2 regions of the Variovorax sp. OAS795 genome follow, and region 1 is predicted to be linked to the other one. Evidence: riboswitches for the same ligand, from Rfam matches in the RefSeq annotation. Region 1 holds a riboswitch; the other holds the start of a gene.
What was found. Region 1 has a riboswitch for glycine ahead of gcvT (glycine cleavage system aminomethyltransferase GcvT). Riboswitches for the same ligand answer to the same signal wherever they lie in the genome.
Positions count from the first base shown of each region.

Region 2: linked by a shared signal. The riboswitch ahead of ABID97_RS05655 (D-amino acid dehydrogenase) and the one ahead of gcvT (glycine cleavage system aminomethyltransferase GcvT) in region 1 are both predicted to bind glycine.

Region 1 is NZ_JBEPOH010000001.1:4,055,064-4,062,481, forward strand. Features, by position in the region: gene ABID97_RS19630 (TRAP transporter small permease) at 1-39, shown strand, start outside; gene ABID97_RS19635 (TRAP transporter large permease) at 36-1,313, shown strand; gene ABID97_RS19640 (hypothetical protein) at 1,455-1,991, shown strand; glycine riboswitch at 2,041-2,131, shown strand; glycine riboswitch at 2,144-2,258, shown strand; partial or broken gene gcvT (glycine cleavage system aminomethyltransferase GcvT) at 2,386-3,481, shown strand; gene gcvH (glycine cleavage system protein GcvH) at 3,527-3,898, shown strand; gene gcvP (aminomethyl-transferring glycine dehydrogenase) at 3,960-6,866, shown strand; gene ABID97_RS19660 (hypothetical protein) at 6,901-7,152, opposite strand; gene ABID97_RS19665 (DUF3014 domain-containing protein) at 7,254-7,418, opposite strand, start outside.
Region 2 is NZ_JBEPOH010000001.1:1,184,827-1,192,244, reverse strand. Features, by position in the region: gene rfbD (dTDP-4-dehydrorhamnose reductase) at 1-708, opposite strand, end outside; gene rfbB (dTDP-glucose 4,6-dehydratase) at 705-1,787, opposite strand; glycine riboswitch at 1,900-1,992, shown strand; glycine riboswitch at 2,025-2,130, shown strand; gene ABID97_RS05655 (D-amino acid dehydrogenase) at 2,220-3,536, shown strand; gene ABID97_RS05650 (RtcB family protein) at 3,540-4,949, opposite strand; gene ABID97_RS05645 (FIST signal transduction protein) at 5,149-6,429, opposite strand; gene ABID97_RS05640 (PhaM family polyhydroxyalkanoate granule multifunctional regulatory protein) at 6,473-7,222, opposite strand; gene ABID97_RS05635 (aminotransferase-like domain-containing protein) at 7,322-7,418, opposite strand, start outside.

The DNA of each region.
Region 1 (7,418 bases):
CTCGATCCCAAGCGGCTTGAGCTGGAGACCGCGCAATGACCCCAGTCATGGTTGCAACGATGGTGCTGTGTTTCGCACTGTCGGTTTCGGTGGCCGTGTCCATCGGGCTCGCGTCGATCCTGGGCATCCAGGTCGCCAACGTCAACATGCTCATTTCCGTGAAGGAGATGTTCAATTCGATCAACAAGTTTCCGCTGGCGGCCATCCCGTTCTTCATCCTGGCCGGCAACCTGATGGAAACCGGCGGCATCTCGCGCCGGCTGGTCGAGTTTGCCAAGAGCATCGTGGGCGGCGTGCAGGGCGGCCTGCCGATGACCTGCGTGCTCACCTGCATGATCTTCGCGGCGGTGTCGGGTTCGTCGGTGGCCACCACCTTCGCCATCGGCGCCATCCTGATCCCCGCGCTCATCAAGCACGGCTACCCCACCGCCTACGCGGCGGCGCTGCAGGCCACGAGCGCCGAGCTGGGCGTGATCATCCCGCCTTCGATCCCGATGATCCTTTACGGCGTGAGCGCCGAGGTGTCGATCGGCGAGCTCTTCATTGCGGGTTTCGGCCCCGGCATTCTCATCAGCCTGGCGCTGATGCTGTTCGTCTGGGTCTACTGCAAGTGGCGGGGATGGGGCAAGAACGACGGCGAGGGCCGCATGCCTTTCGGCAAGGCGGCGTGGCAGGCGGGCTGGGCGCTGCTGATGCCCGTCATCATCCTGGGGGGCATCTACGGCGGCATCTTCACCCCCACCGAGGCTTCGGCCGTGGCGGTGTTCTATGCGCTGGTGGTGGGCGTGGTGATCTACCGCGAGATCAAGCCCAAGGACCTGTACCTCATCCTGCGCAAGTCGGTGCTGTCGTCGGCGGTGATCATGTTCATCATCGCCAACGCGGGCCTGTTCGCGTTCCTGATCACGCGCGCGGGCGTGCCCGACGCCATCGGCCACTGGCTGCAGGAGGTGCTGAAGTCGCCCGCGATGTTCCTCCTGGGTGTGAACGCGGCGCTGTTCATCATCGGCATGTTCATCGAGACCAGCGCAGCCATCATCGTGCTCGCGCCCATCCTCGCGCCGGTGGCGGTGCACTTCGGCATCGACCCGGTGCACTTCGGGCTCATCATGGTGGTGAACCTCGCGCTGGGCATGATCACCCCGCCCTTCGGCGTGAACCTGTTCGCGGCCTGCACGGTGGCGCGCATCTCGCTCGACCGGATCGTGACGTACCTGGTGCCCTTCGTGCTGGTGATCCTCGCCTGCCTGATGGTGATCACCTACGTGCCCTGGATCTCGCTGGCGCTGCGCGACCTGGTCTACGCCAAGTAGCCGCGGACGCCAACGACAAGACGGGCAGCCTCATCGGCTGCCCGTTTTCGTTGGGGGACGTGTAGTGCAAAGGTTTCACGAAGATGTCACCGGCTGCAACGATGCTCCGGTCCTCGATCTTCTGAAAAAAGCTGTTGCGCCATGTTTCCCACCAAGACCGACAAGGCCCGCGACGAACTCCAGGGCGGGCAGCGCACGCTCAGCCAGCGCGAGCGTGCATTGCTGCTGATGGCGGACGGCCGACGCTCGCTGCGCGACTTCAGCCCGCTGTTCGCGAGCCCCGGCGAAGCCGAGCAGGCCTTGCAGGGGTTGCTGAACCGCGGCTACCTGCACTGTCCGGCGGCGGACGTGCCATCCGCCCCCGCAGCGCCCGTCGACCGCATCGCGGAGCCGCCGCCGGCTGCCGCATCGGCGGATCATTTCGACGGAAAGCGTTCCCTGGCCACCACGCGCATGTTCCTGTTCGATATCTGCGAACGCATGTTCGTCCGGCGCGACCCCCGGTTTGCGCAACAGATGCGCGACGCACTGCGTGAAGCCCGCGACCGCGAGGCCATGCTGACGATTGCTGCGCTGATGCTCTCGGAGGTCGAGAAAAGCGCCGGCGCCGAACGGGCCGAATCGCTGCGCGCGCGTATCGCCAGGTTGCTCCCGCACGCCTCCGAGACCGTGCACTGAGCCGGCAGCCGCATCGGCGGGCGGACCGTGGCGCCGCGATCCACTACACTTGCCAGGGTCAGGAGAGAGCTTCGCCATGCGAGGCCGCCGAAGGCGCAGGGGTTTCCCGAACGCTCAGGCAAAAGGACTGACAAGGCGCTGGCGGATGCCGGCGTTTCCTTGCTGGAGAGAGGCCCCTGCCCGCACCGATGCGCGCGGCGGCCCACCGAAGGAGCAAACCCCGATCGTGGGGCGAATCTCTCAGGTAAAGCGGACAGCAGGGGTGGCCCATGGCTTTGCGCCATGGAATTCGACTGCCCCTTTGGAGTGCCCCGTGGCCGCTTCCGCTTCATCATCCGACGCACCATTGCTCAAGACGCCGCTGCACGACCTGCACGTGGAACTGGGCGCCCGCATGGTGCCTTTTGCCGGCTATTCCATGCCCGTGCAGTACCCCGCCGGGCTCATGGCCGAGCACAAGCACACGCGCGACGCGGCCGGGCTGTTCGACATCTCGCACATGGGCCAGCTGCGCCTGGTCGGGCCCGACGCCGCGGCCGCCTTCGAGACCCTGATGCCGGTCGACGTGATCGACCTTGCACCCGGCAAGCAGCGCTACGGCCTGCTGCTGAACGACGAGGGCGGCATCCTCGACGACCTGATGTTCTTCAACGAAGGACACGGCTCGCTCTTCGTGATCGTCAACGGTGCCTGCAAGGTGGCCGACCTGGCGCACATCCAGCAGAAGATCGGCGCGCGCTGCGACGTGCAGCCCATGCCCGATCACGCGCTGCTTGCGCTGCAGGGGCCGCAGGCCGCCGCCACGCTGGCGCGGCTGTCGCCCGGCATCGAGCGCTTCGTGTTCATGACCGGCGGGGCGGTGCAGATCGGCGGCATCGCGGCCTTTGCCACCCGCAGCGGCTACACCGGCGAAGACGGCTTCGAGATCTCGGTGGCTGGCAAGGACGCCCGACGCCCTCGCCCGCCTGCTGCTGGCCCAGCCGGAGGTCAAGCCCATTGGCCTGGGCGCACGCAATTCGCTGCGCCTGGAAGCCGGGCTCTGCCTCTACGGCAACGACATCGACACCACCACCACGCCGGTCGAGGCTTCGCTCAACTGGGCGATCCAGAAAGTGCGCCGCGCCGGCGGCGCGCGCGAAGGCGGCTTTCCGGGCGCAGCCAAGGTGCTGGCCCAGCTCGGCGCCGCCACCGCCGGCGCCGCGGGCCGCACCGACCACGACACGCTGAAGCGCAAGCGCGTCGGCCTGGTGGCGCTGGAACGCATTCCGGTGCGCGACGGCACCGTGCTGCAATCGTTCGAAGGCCAGGACATCGGCATCGTCACCAGCGGCCTGCTCGGTCCCACGGCCGACCGTCCGATCGCCATGGGCTATGTGGCAACGGCATTTTCGGAACCCGGCACCCGCGTGCAGGCCATCGTGCGCGGCAAGCCGGTTCCGATGGAAGTCTCGACCCTGCCTTTCGTGCCCACGCGCTACTACCGCGGCTAGGCCCTCCGGCCTCAGATCCATTTTTTCCACGAGGAGTTTTTCACCATGAGCATCAAGTACACCAAGGACCATGAATGGGTCTCGGCCGAAGGCGGCGCGGCCACTGTCGGCATCACCGTGCACGCGCAGGACGCGCTGGGCGACGTGGTGTTCGTCGACCTGCCGGAAGTCGGCAAGACCTTCGCCCAGGGCGAAGTGGCCGGTGTCGTCGAATCGGTCAAGGCCGCGGCCGATGTGTTCATGCCCGTCTCGGGCGAGATCACCGAAGTGAACGAAGCCCTGCGCGCCGACCCTTCGCTCGCCAACACCGACCCGCTGGCCACCGGCTGGTTCTTCAAGGTCAAGCTCAGCGAGCCCGCGCAGCTGGACGCATTGCTCGACGCCGCCAGCTACGACAAGTTCGCGGCCGAGTCTTGATGCGCTGCTGAAAACGGACTTCCGCTCCGCCACCGTCCCCTGTTCGCCCTTCACCTTCGCCATGTCCAGCCACGCCCTCCCCTCCCTGCAAGAACTCGAGAACGCCGAAGAATTCCTCGCCCGCCACATCGGCATCGATGCGGCGGACGAGGCACGCATGCTGCCGGTGATCGGCTCGGAAACGCGCGCGGAACTCATCGACGGCATCGTGCCCGCGGCCATCCGCCGGGCCCGGCGGATGCGATTGCCGGCGCCCGTCAGCGAGGCCGACGCGCTGGCTGAGCTGAAGGCCATCGCGGCGAAGAACAAGGTGTTCAAGAGCTTCATCGGGCAGGGCTACTACGGCACGCACACGCCCGGCGTCATCTTGCGCAACGTGCTCGAGAACCCCGCCTGGTACACGGCCTACACGCCCTACCAGGCCGAGATTTCGCAGGGCCGCATGGAAGCGCTGCTCAATTTCCAGACCATGGTGTGCGACCTCACGGGCATGGCCATCGCCAACGCCTCGATGCTCGACGAAGCCACGGCCGCGGCCGAGGCCATGACGCTCGCCAAGCGCAGCGTCAAGAGCAAGAGCAACGTGTTCCTGGTGTCGGGCGACTGCCATCCGCAGACCATCGAGGTCATCAGGACGCGCGCAGCGCCGCTGGGCATCGAGGTCCGGGTCAGCACCGTCTCTGAAACGCTGCCGCACCTGATGGCGAGCTGCGAATTCTTCGGCGTGCTCGCGCAGTACCCCGCCACCACCGGCCATGTGCACGACCTGCGCCCGCTCGCGGGCCATGCGCACCAGTGCGACGCGGCCTTCTGCGTGGCCGCCGACCTGCTGGCGCTCACCCTGCTTGCGCCGCCGGGCGAGTGGGACGCGGACATCGTCTGCGGCACCACGCAGCGCTTCGGCATGCCGCTGTGCAACGGCGGCCCGCACGCCGCCTACCTGGCCTGCCGCGACGAATTCAAGCGCTCGCTGCCGGGCCGCCTCGTCGGCGTGAGCGTCGACACCCACGGCCAGCCGGCCTACCGCCTCGCACTGCAGACGCGCGAGCAGCACATCCGTCGCGAGAAAGCCACCTCCAACATCTGCACCGCGCAGGTGCTGCCGGCGGTCGTGGCCAGCATGTACGCCGTGTACCACGGGCCCGACGGCCTCACCCGCATCGCGCAGCGCGTGGCCGCGCTCACGGCCATCCTCGCGCAGGGCCTGGCGCAGATGGGCCGCGAGCCGGTCAATGCCACGGCCTTCGATTCGCTGACCATCCGCACCGGCGAAGACACGCAGAAGATCATCGAACGCGCGCAGGCCGCGGGCGTCAACCTGCGCCAGCGGCTGCAGCAGCACCTGGGCATTTCTCTCGACGAAACCACCACGCGCGCCGACATCGAGACGCTGTGGGCGCTGTTCGTGCCCGCGGGCACGCCGATGCCGCGCTTCGACGACCTGGCCAATACCGCGCCCCGGCTGCCGGAAGACCTGCGCCGCACCAGCGCCTTTCTCACGCACCCGGTGTTCAACACGCACAAGAGCGAAACCGCGATGCTGCGCTACATCCGCAGCCTGTCGGACAAGGACCTGGCGCTCGACCGCAGCATGATTCCGCTCGGCAGCTGCACGATGAAGCTCAACGCCACCAGCGAGATGATCCCGATCACCTGGCCCGAGTTCGCGAACATCCACCCCTTTGCGCCGGCCGAGCAGCTGGTGGGCTATGCGCAGCTCGACGCGCAGCTGCGCGCCTGGCTCTGCGAGGCCACCGGCTACGCGGGCATCAGCCTGCAGCCGAACGCGGGTTCGCAGGGCGAGTACGCGGGCCTGCTGGCCATCCGCTCGTTCCATGAAGCCAACGGCCAGGGCCATCGCAACATCTGCCTGATTCCTTCGTCGGCGCACGGCACCAATCCGGCCAGCGCGCAGATGGTGGGCCTGCAGGTGGTGGTGACGGCCTGCGACGCGCAAGGCAACGTCGACATGGACGACCTGAAGCGCGCCTGCGAGAGGCACAGCGACAAGCTCGCGGCCGTGATGATCACCTACCCGAGCACGCACGGCGTGTTCGAGACCCGCGTGAAGGAACTCTGCGAACTGGTGCACGAACACGGCGGGCGCGTGTATGTGGATGGGGCCAACATGAACGCGCTGGTCGGCGTGGCCGCGCCGGGCGAATTCGGCGGCGACGTGAGCCACCTGAACCTGCACAAGACCTTCTGCATTCCGCACGGCGGCGGCGGCCCGGGCGTGGGCCCGGTGTGCGTGGTCGAAGACCTCGTGCCCTACCTGCCCGGCCATGCGACGGGCGGCATTGCATCGAACGGCGTGGGTGCGGTCTCGGCCGCACCGCTGGGCAATGCGGCGGTGCTGCCGATCAGCTGGATGTACTGCCGCATGATGGGCGCGAAGGGCCTGCAGGCCGCCACCGAGATCGCGATCCTGAGCGCCAACTACATCAGCGCGCGCCTCAAGGACCACTATCCCACGCTGTACGCAAGCCCCAACGGCCACGTCGCGCACGAATGCATCCTGGACCTGCGCCCGCTCAAGGACACCAGCGGCGTCACGGCCGAAGACGTGGCCAAGCGCCTGATCGACTACGGCTTCCATGCACCGACACTGAGCTTCCCGGTGCCCGGCACGTTGATGGTCGAGCCGACCGAGAGCGAGCCGCTGGCCGAGCTCGACCGCTTCATCGACGCGATGATCGCGATCCGGGGCGAAATCCGCCGCGTCGAAGAAGGCGTCTGGCCGAAGGACGACAACCCGCTGAAGCATGCGCCGCACACTGCGGCGAGCCTGCTGGGCACCGAATGGCCGCACCCCTATTCGCGTGAGCTCGGGGCGTTTCCGCTGGCCGAGCTGAAGCAGGCCAAGTACTGGCCGCCCATCGGCCGGGTCGACAACGTGTACGGCGACCGCAACCTGTTCTGCAGTTGCGTGCCCGTGGGCGACTACCAGGAAGCCGAGGCGGCCTGAAGCGGCCTGGGGCGGCCTTGGCGGCGCCGCCGCACTAGGCGTCTTCGCGGCGGTACATCGCCCACTTGGTGGTCAGGATGTCCGCCGCGATCTTGGCGGCATTGGCCCCGGCGTAGCTTTCCGACGGATCGAACTCGAAGGCCTCGCGGTACTTGACCACCTGCGCGTAGTCCTGGTCGAAGGTCATCGGACCCATGAGCTCGGTGGGATCCGTCCCGGCGGGCAGCGCCAGGAACTTCGCCGGATCGGTGGCACTTTGGTAGAGGTCGACGCTCATCAGGTTCATACGGATGTCCTCGGGATCTTGGGGAACGCGCTAACGGGCCGCCAGATCATCCCCGGCATCCGCGCCGCACGCAATCGGCCCGCGCCTACACGGCGCCATGGTCAGCGCTGCTGCTTCTTCTTCAGCATCTCGCCGGTGGCGATCTGCTCGCGGAAGCCGCGCAGGCTGGCCTTCATCCGGCGCTCGTTCTCCAAGCCCATGCGCACCATGATCTTCTGGCCGGACGAGAGCGATTCGAGCTGCGGATCGGCGTACTCGTAGCGCAC
Region 2 (7,418 bases), 2.9 Mb from region 1:
CAGGCGGGCCTGCTCGAGCACGAACCGCGCGTAGCCGCACCAGGTGGTCTCGCCGCCGGCCACCGCGTGGTAGAGCCCGGCCTTGGCGGGGTCTTGCAGCGTGGCGCGGATGGCGTGGGCCGTGACGTCGGCCAGCAGTTCGGCGCCGGTCGGCGCGCCGAACTGGTCGTCGATGACGGTCAGCCGATCGCGCTCGCGGGCGATGCGCAGCATGGTCTTCGCAAAGTTGCCGCCGCGGGCGGCATACACCCAGCTGGTGCGGAAGATCAGGTGCCTAGGGCAGTTTGCGGCCACCAGTTGCTCGCCTTCGAGCTTGGTTCGGCCGTACACGCTGAGCGGGCCGGTGGCGTCGTCTTCTTGCCAGGGCTTGCTGCCGCTGCCGTCGAAGACGTAGTCGGTGGAGTAGTGCACCATCAGCGCGCCGATCTGCCGGGCGGCCTCGGCGACGACACCTGGCGACGTGGCGTTGAGCTTGCGCGCGAACTCGGGCTCGCTTTCGGCCTTGTCGACGGCGGTATGCGCTGCGGCATTGACGATGACGTCGGGGCGGACCTTGCGCACCGTCTCGGCCAATTGCTCGGGGCGGCTGAAGTCGGCGTGCAGGTCGGTGCTGTCGAAATCGAGCGCCACCAGTTCACCCAGCGGCGCGAGGCTGCGCTGTAGCTCCCAGCCCACCTGTCCGCCCTTGCCCAGCAGCAGCAATTTCATGCCGCGGCCTTGCCCGCGGGTGCGGCGTCGTATTGCTTCTCGACCCATTCGCGGTAGGCGCCGCTTTGCACGTTGCGCACCCAGTCGCCGTTGGCAAGGTACCACTCGACCGTCTTGCGGATGCCGCTGTCGAAGGTTTCGGCGGGCTTCCAGCCGAGTTCGCGTTCGAGCTTGCGCGCATCGATGGCGTAGCGGCGGTCGTGGCCCGGGCGGTCGGTGACGTAGCTGATCTGCGCCTTGTAGGGCTTGCCATCGGCCCTGGGGCGCAGTTCGTCGAGCAAGGCGCACACGGTGTTGACGATCTCGATGTTGGGCTTCTCGTTCCAGCCGCCGACGTTGTACGTCTCCCCGAGCTTGCCGGCTTCGAGCACGCGGCGGATGGCGCTGCAATGGTCTTTCACGTAAAGCCAGTCGCGCACCTGCATGCCGTCGCCGTACACAGGCAGCGGCTTGCCGGCCAGCGCGTTGACGATCATCAGCGGGATGAGTTTTTCGGGGAAGTGGAACGGCCCGTAGTTGTTGGAGCAGTTGGTCGTGACCACCGGCAGGCCATAGGTGTGGTGCCAGGCGCGCACGAGGTGGTCGCTGGCGGCCTTGCTGGCCGAGTAGGGACTGTTGGGCTCGTACTTGTTCTCTTCGGTAAAGGCCGGGTCGGTCTTGGAGAGCGAACCGTAGACCTCGTCGGTCGACACGTGGAGGAAGCGGAACGCGGCCTTCTGGTCGGCGGGCAGCGCGCTCCAGTGGCCGCGCACGGACTCGAGCAGCCGGAAGGTGCCGAGCACGTTGGTCTGGACGAAATCTTCGGGACCGTGGATCGAGCGGTCGACGTGCGATTCCGCGGCAAAGTTCACGATGGCGCGTGGCTTGTGCTCAGCCAGCAGGCGGTCGATCAGTGCGCTGTCGCCGATGTCGCCCTGCACGAAGATATGTCGCGCATCGCCTTTGAGCGAGGCGAGCGTTTCCAGGTTGCCGGCGTAGGTGAGTTTGTCGAGATTCACGACTGGCTCGTCGCTTTGCGCAAGCCAGTCAAGTACGAAATTGGCGCCGATGAAGCCGGCGCCGCCGGTTACCAGGATCATGAGTCCCCCGAAGTTGTCGAACAATCGCCGCGAGGCGAATCAACCGGCGATTATCCCATCGGTCTGAACGGTCAAGTTCGAGAGTGAACACCTTGGCGCTTGGGCCTACAATGCACGTACTGCAGGAGAGCGGGTGGCACTTTTGTGCTACTCCACCGAAGGCGCAAACTCCCATAAACGCTCAGGTCGGCCCAGCGAAATTCCACAATTTCGGCAAAGGCCTGTACTGCATCAACTGATACGCCGTCTGGAGAGCCATCACCTTGCGTGATGCACCGAAGGAGCAAACCCGCTGCGGGCGCAGCGGGTGAATCTCTCAGGTACCAAGGACAGGGGGAGCGGCAACTTGGACGGCGTCGTCCGGTTGCTTGCTATTGAATCAGTAGCACTCCGACTCCGCCGTTCAAGCGCCAATCCTAAAAGGTACTTGAAATGCGTGTGATCGTTCTTGGCGCCGGCCTGCTCGGCGTGACTTCGGCCTACTACCTGCAGCAACTCGGCCATGAAGTGACCGTGGTCGACCGGCAAGCCACGCCGGCGGCCGAAACCAGCTTCGCCAACGGCGGGCAGATCTCGGTGAGCCATGCCGAGCCCTGGGCCAACCCCAGCGCGCCGCTCAAGGTGCTGCAATGGCTCGGCCGGGAAGACGCGCCGCTGCTCTTTCGCATTCGCGCCGACATGCGCCAGTGGCTCTGGGGCCTGCAATTCTTACGCGAATGCACGCCGGCGCGCACCCGGCACAACATCGAGCAGATCGTTCGCTTGGGCACCTACAGCCGCGACGTGCTGCAGCAACTGCGCCGCGACACCGGGCTGGACTACGACCAGCGCACCCAGGGCATCCTGCACTTCTATACGACGCAAAAAGAGTTCGACGGTGCCCTGGCGCCTGCCGAGCAGATGCGCGCGCTGGGCTGCGAACGCCAGGTCATCTCGGCCGACGAGGCAGTGAAGATCGAGCCCGCCCTCGCCCACATCCGCCCGAAGCTGGCCGGGGCGACATACACCGCGGAGGACGAATCCGGCGACGCGAACCGCTTTGCGCGCGAACTCGCCCAGCGTGCTGCCGAGGCCGGCGTGAAATTCCTGATGAGCCACACCATCACAGCGCTGCGAGAGGCCGGCGGCACCATCGATCACGTGGAGGCCACCGACAGCGAAGGCCGCTTCCAGCGCATCCGCGGCGACGCCTTCGTGATGGCGATGGGTTCGCTCAGCCCTCTGCTTGCAGCCCCGCTGGGCATCCGCCTGCCGATCTACCCGGCCAAGGGCTACTCCGTGACGCTGCCGGTGAAAGATGCCTCCAAGGCCCACCAGGTCTCGCTCACCGACGACGAGTTCAAGCTCGTGTTCTCGCGCTACACCTCGGCCGGCGGCGAAGCAGGCGACCGCCTGCGCATTGCAGGCACCGCGGAGTTCAACGGCTACGACCGGGACCTGAACCGCGTACGCTGCGAGGCCATCGTGCGGCGCGTCGAAGAACTCTTCCCGGGTGCCGGCGACACCACGCAGGCCCAGTTCTGGACCGGCCTTCGCCCCGCGACGCCAAGCAACGTGCCCCTCATCGGCAAGACGAAGCTGCCGAACTTGTACCTGAACACCGGCCACGGCACGCTGGGCTGGACGCATGCCTGTGGTTCGGGCAAGTCGATCGCGCGCATCGTGAGCGGGCTCGCGCCCGAGGTGGATTTCGCGTTCACGGGCATGCCCGCGCGCGTGCCGCAGCTCGCGCAACCCGCGTTGGGTTGACGCTCACGCCTTGAACGTGACCCATGGCTTGAGCCGCACGGCGCACCGGATCAGGCCCGCGCTTTCCTGCGCGTCGATCACGGCGCCGATGGGCTTGTAGGCTTGCGGCGCCTCCTCGATCCTGCGCTCCTCGCGCAGGGTCACGCATTGCCAGTCGGCGCTCTCCTGCAGGTTCATGGTGCCGCGCAGTGCACGCACCTCCTGGCGCCGCATCCGGCGGCCCGCGCCATGGCTGCATGACCACAGCCAGTCTTCATGGCCCAGCCCTGTCGCGAGAAACGAGTGATCGCCCATCGAGCCGGGAATCAACGCCAGGTCTCCGTCGTGCGCCGGCGTTGCGCCCTTGCGGTGGATGTTCATCCCGTGCTCGGGCAGCACCACGTTATGCGGCACGTCGACTACCAGTTTCGATGCGGTCGCCCCGAGCAGTTCCGCGAAGTCCTTGCGCACCAGTTCGGCCAGCACGACACGGTTGGCCCACGCATAGCGCGCAGCCACGCCCATCGCCTCCAGGTACTCCTGCGCCAGCGGGCCGGAAAGTCCGTACAGGCCGCTGCGCGGATGGCGCAGTCCTTGCGGCCACTCCGCCTTCGCGCGGTCCATCCAGCGGCCGCCGACGTGAAAGCCGATGTCCCGCGAGCCGCTGTGAATCATCACGACCACCTCGTCGGTCTTCAGGCCGGCGCGGTAGGCCGCATGCCGGTCCATCACCTGATCGACGACCTGCAGTTCCACGAAGTGGTTGCCGCCGCCCGGCGTGCCGAGGCAGGGATCCCGAAAAACTTCGTGGCGCGTGCCGACGTAGGCTTCCGGCGCATGCCGCGCGCTGCCGCCAAAGCTCGCAAGGCCGATGCAGCCGCCGATCTCCGCCTGCAGCCGGTCGCGGTCGACGGACGCCCACAGGCCCGCGCCGTGGACCGCATCGAGGAAGGCGGCCGGGCCCGCATCGAACAGCGCCTTGAAGGCAGCCGTGTGCACCGGCACGTCGCGCCCGTTGTCGAGCAGGCTGCGGGTGAGGCGGTCGATGAGTTGCGTCTTGCGCGGCGCCACCTGGTCCAGCGTGAGGCCGGTGGTCAGCAGCCGCATGCCGCAGTTGATATCGGTACCCACCGCGGCGGGGATCACGAAGTCGGGGTCGGTGGCGACGACGCTTCCCACTGGCGCCACCGAGCCAGGATGGAAATCCGGCGTCGCGCACGCCTTGCATACGCCCTTTTCGCCGTCGGGCGAGCGGACGCTGGCAAAGGCGAGCAATTGGTTCACCGCCTTTACTTCCAGCGGAAGACTTTGCGGAAGAAGCACCGTGGCTTGCGCCGCCTCGTTGTGCAGGTGATAGACGCCGTCGCGATAGTCGACAGCGATGCCGGCACGCGAAAAGGCGCGCTGGAGTCTCGGAAATTGATTGCTGCTCATGCTGCTGTTCCATTGGGAAACCGGGGGGTTTCCGGCCTCGCCCATGTGATATGGCAAGGCGAAAGAGATCGACCGCACGTCCTGGAACGCGCAGATCACTCCTTCTTGCAGCAGCAGAGATTCAAGAAAGCGAGTGGATTCTATCGGCCGACGCCGCGAGCGAACACCCTGCGTCGGAACCCTGTCGTTTTTCCGCCCGTCAGTCCTTGGCGGTGAACACCGTCAGCACCCCCGTATAGCCATACAGGTGATGGCGCGCGATCTCGCCCGCGGCAAAGAAACCGACCAGCGGCACGTCGCCCAGCGCATGCCGCACGATCTGCAGTTCGGCGCCGGGGGCGCCGAAGTGCGGCCCGCCGCGGCCGGAGCAGCTGACGTACACCGCGCCCGCGATGCGGCGCGCCGGATGCGGCGCGGCTTCGGCCTCTCCGGCCGCGACTGCGCGCGCGGTGGCCAGCGTCTGCTCCTCGGGTTCCAGTTCTTCGCGGATTTCGGCGCAGATGCGCATCAGGTCGGCGCGCGCGGCCTGCGCATTGCGGCGGCAGAAGGTCAGGCGCATGCCGGCTTCGGCCACGTCGGCAATGGCGATGCCGCGGCGCGTGGGGTCCAGGCCGATGATGTGGCGCACCAGCACGTCGGCGCCCAGGTCGCCGGTGCGGCGGATGCCGTCGCTGCCCGCATCGGCCAGGCCCACCAGCGTGGCGCGCACGGCGTCGATGGCTTCCTGCGGCCGCTCGAGCGAGACCTGCAGGTCGGCCAGCAGCACGTCGAGCGCAGGCTGGCCATCGAGCTTGAGCAGCAGGTTGCCGTCGGCCTCGGTGATCTCGCGCTCGCGTCCGCCCGCCGAGCGCAGCGGCTGGCAGCCCTGCGTGACGCGCGACACCAGCCGCACGCCTTCGCCGAACACCACGCCCGACAAGCCGCCCGAGAACACGCCGCCCGCCGCGCCGTGTCCGCGGATGTTGCCGTTGCCGCCCACGGCAAACTGCAGCGCCCCCGCGCGTCCCGACGACAGGCCGCCGAACAGATAGCCGGTGTCGGTGCGGCCCGCCATCTCGCCGATCAGTTCGGTCAGGTCGGGTGTGGCCGGATCCGCATGCACCAGCGCCGTGTGGGCCTCGAAACCGCTCATCTCGGAATTGCCGAGCGGGGCCACGCCGGAGAACACGCGGTACTGGTCGCTCGGCAGCGCGCAGAGCATGAGGCTGAGGCCCGGCTCGTCGAAATATTCGGCATTGTTGGCCGACACGCCGATGCCGACCGTGCCCGACCAGTCGGTGACCTCGGGGAGCTCGGCGCTGAGATGGTCGAGGATCTCCTGCGCGTCCGACGCATAGTGGTCGGTGATGTAGAGCAGCCCGAGCGTGGGCGACGACGCGTAGTCGGGCAGCGCCATCTGCGCCCGCAGCTGGGCCAGCACGAGGCCGGCGGCCATGCGCCATTGCGGATGGGTGGCATGGCCGGAAGGAAACAACTTCATGATGCGTGCCAACCCGATTTCTTCCAATGTGTCGCGTACGAGGTCAGCGCCGGCCGGTCGTTCGCTTGCGCGCTGCCGTTGCCGGTGCCTTCTTTTTTGCGGCGGGCGTTGCTGCCGCCTTCTTGGCCGCGGGCCTGGAAGCCGACGGCTTGCCCATGGCCTTGTCTACCGCATCGGCCAGTGGCTGGGCCATGGCCGGCACCTTGAGCTGGGCCGCATCCTGCAGCGCCGAGCTGGCGATCTGCTGGAACTGCTCGGTGAGCGATCCCCACCATTGCATCGGGTCGATGACCTTGCCGTTGCCGGCTTCGGAAGCGCCGGCGGACGAGCCCGGCTTGCTGCGCGCCTTCGTCGCGGGCGCCGCAGCTTCTTCTTCCGGTTCGGTTTCGGGCGCCGGCTCGGCCGGTGCAGCGGCCGCCGGTGCGAAAGGCGCGGGCGCCGCAGCAGGCGCCACGGCGGCTGCCTGCTTGGTGAATGCGTTGGCGATATCTTCCATCCGCACGTTCATGCCGCGCAAGGTCGAAAGTGTCATCTTTTGCACCTCGAGCGCCTGGATGGTGGCCTTGAGCGCATGGCCGTTCTGTTCGAGCCAGTACTGCACCGTCTTGAGTTCCTGGATGCGCTTGTCCACTTCTTCGACACTCATCGTGGGTGCCACCCAGCTCGCGAGGCTCGGCAACCCGGGCACGGCCGCCGTGCCCGAACCACCGGCGGCACCGGCGGCAAGGTTCTTCAGAAAATCGAATCCGGGGACGAATTGACTGAAGTCGAAGGGTTGGCTGGCATTGCTCATTCGGCGGTCTCCGGTTGGGTTTTCTTGTGATGCCAGCTTACTCCAACGTACCCCGCTTTTGGACCTTCGAACGCCCACGCCGCGCAAGGGCAAAGCCCGTCAAAGCTCCGCGCGGACCTTGCTGAACACTTTCCAGAATGCCGCGTCCTGCGAGGTCGCGAAGTTGATGCGCATCAGCGTGCTCGGCGGCCGCCGC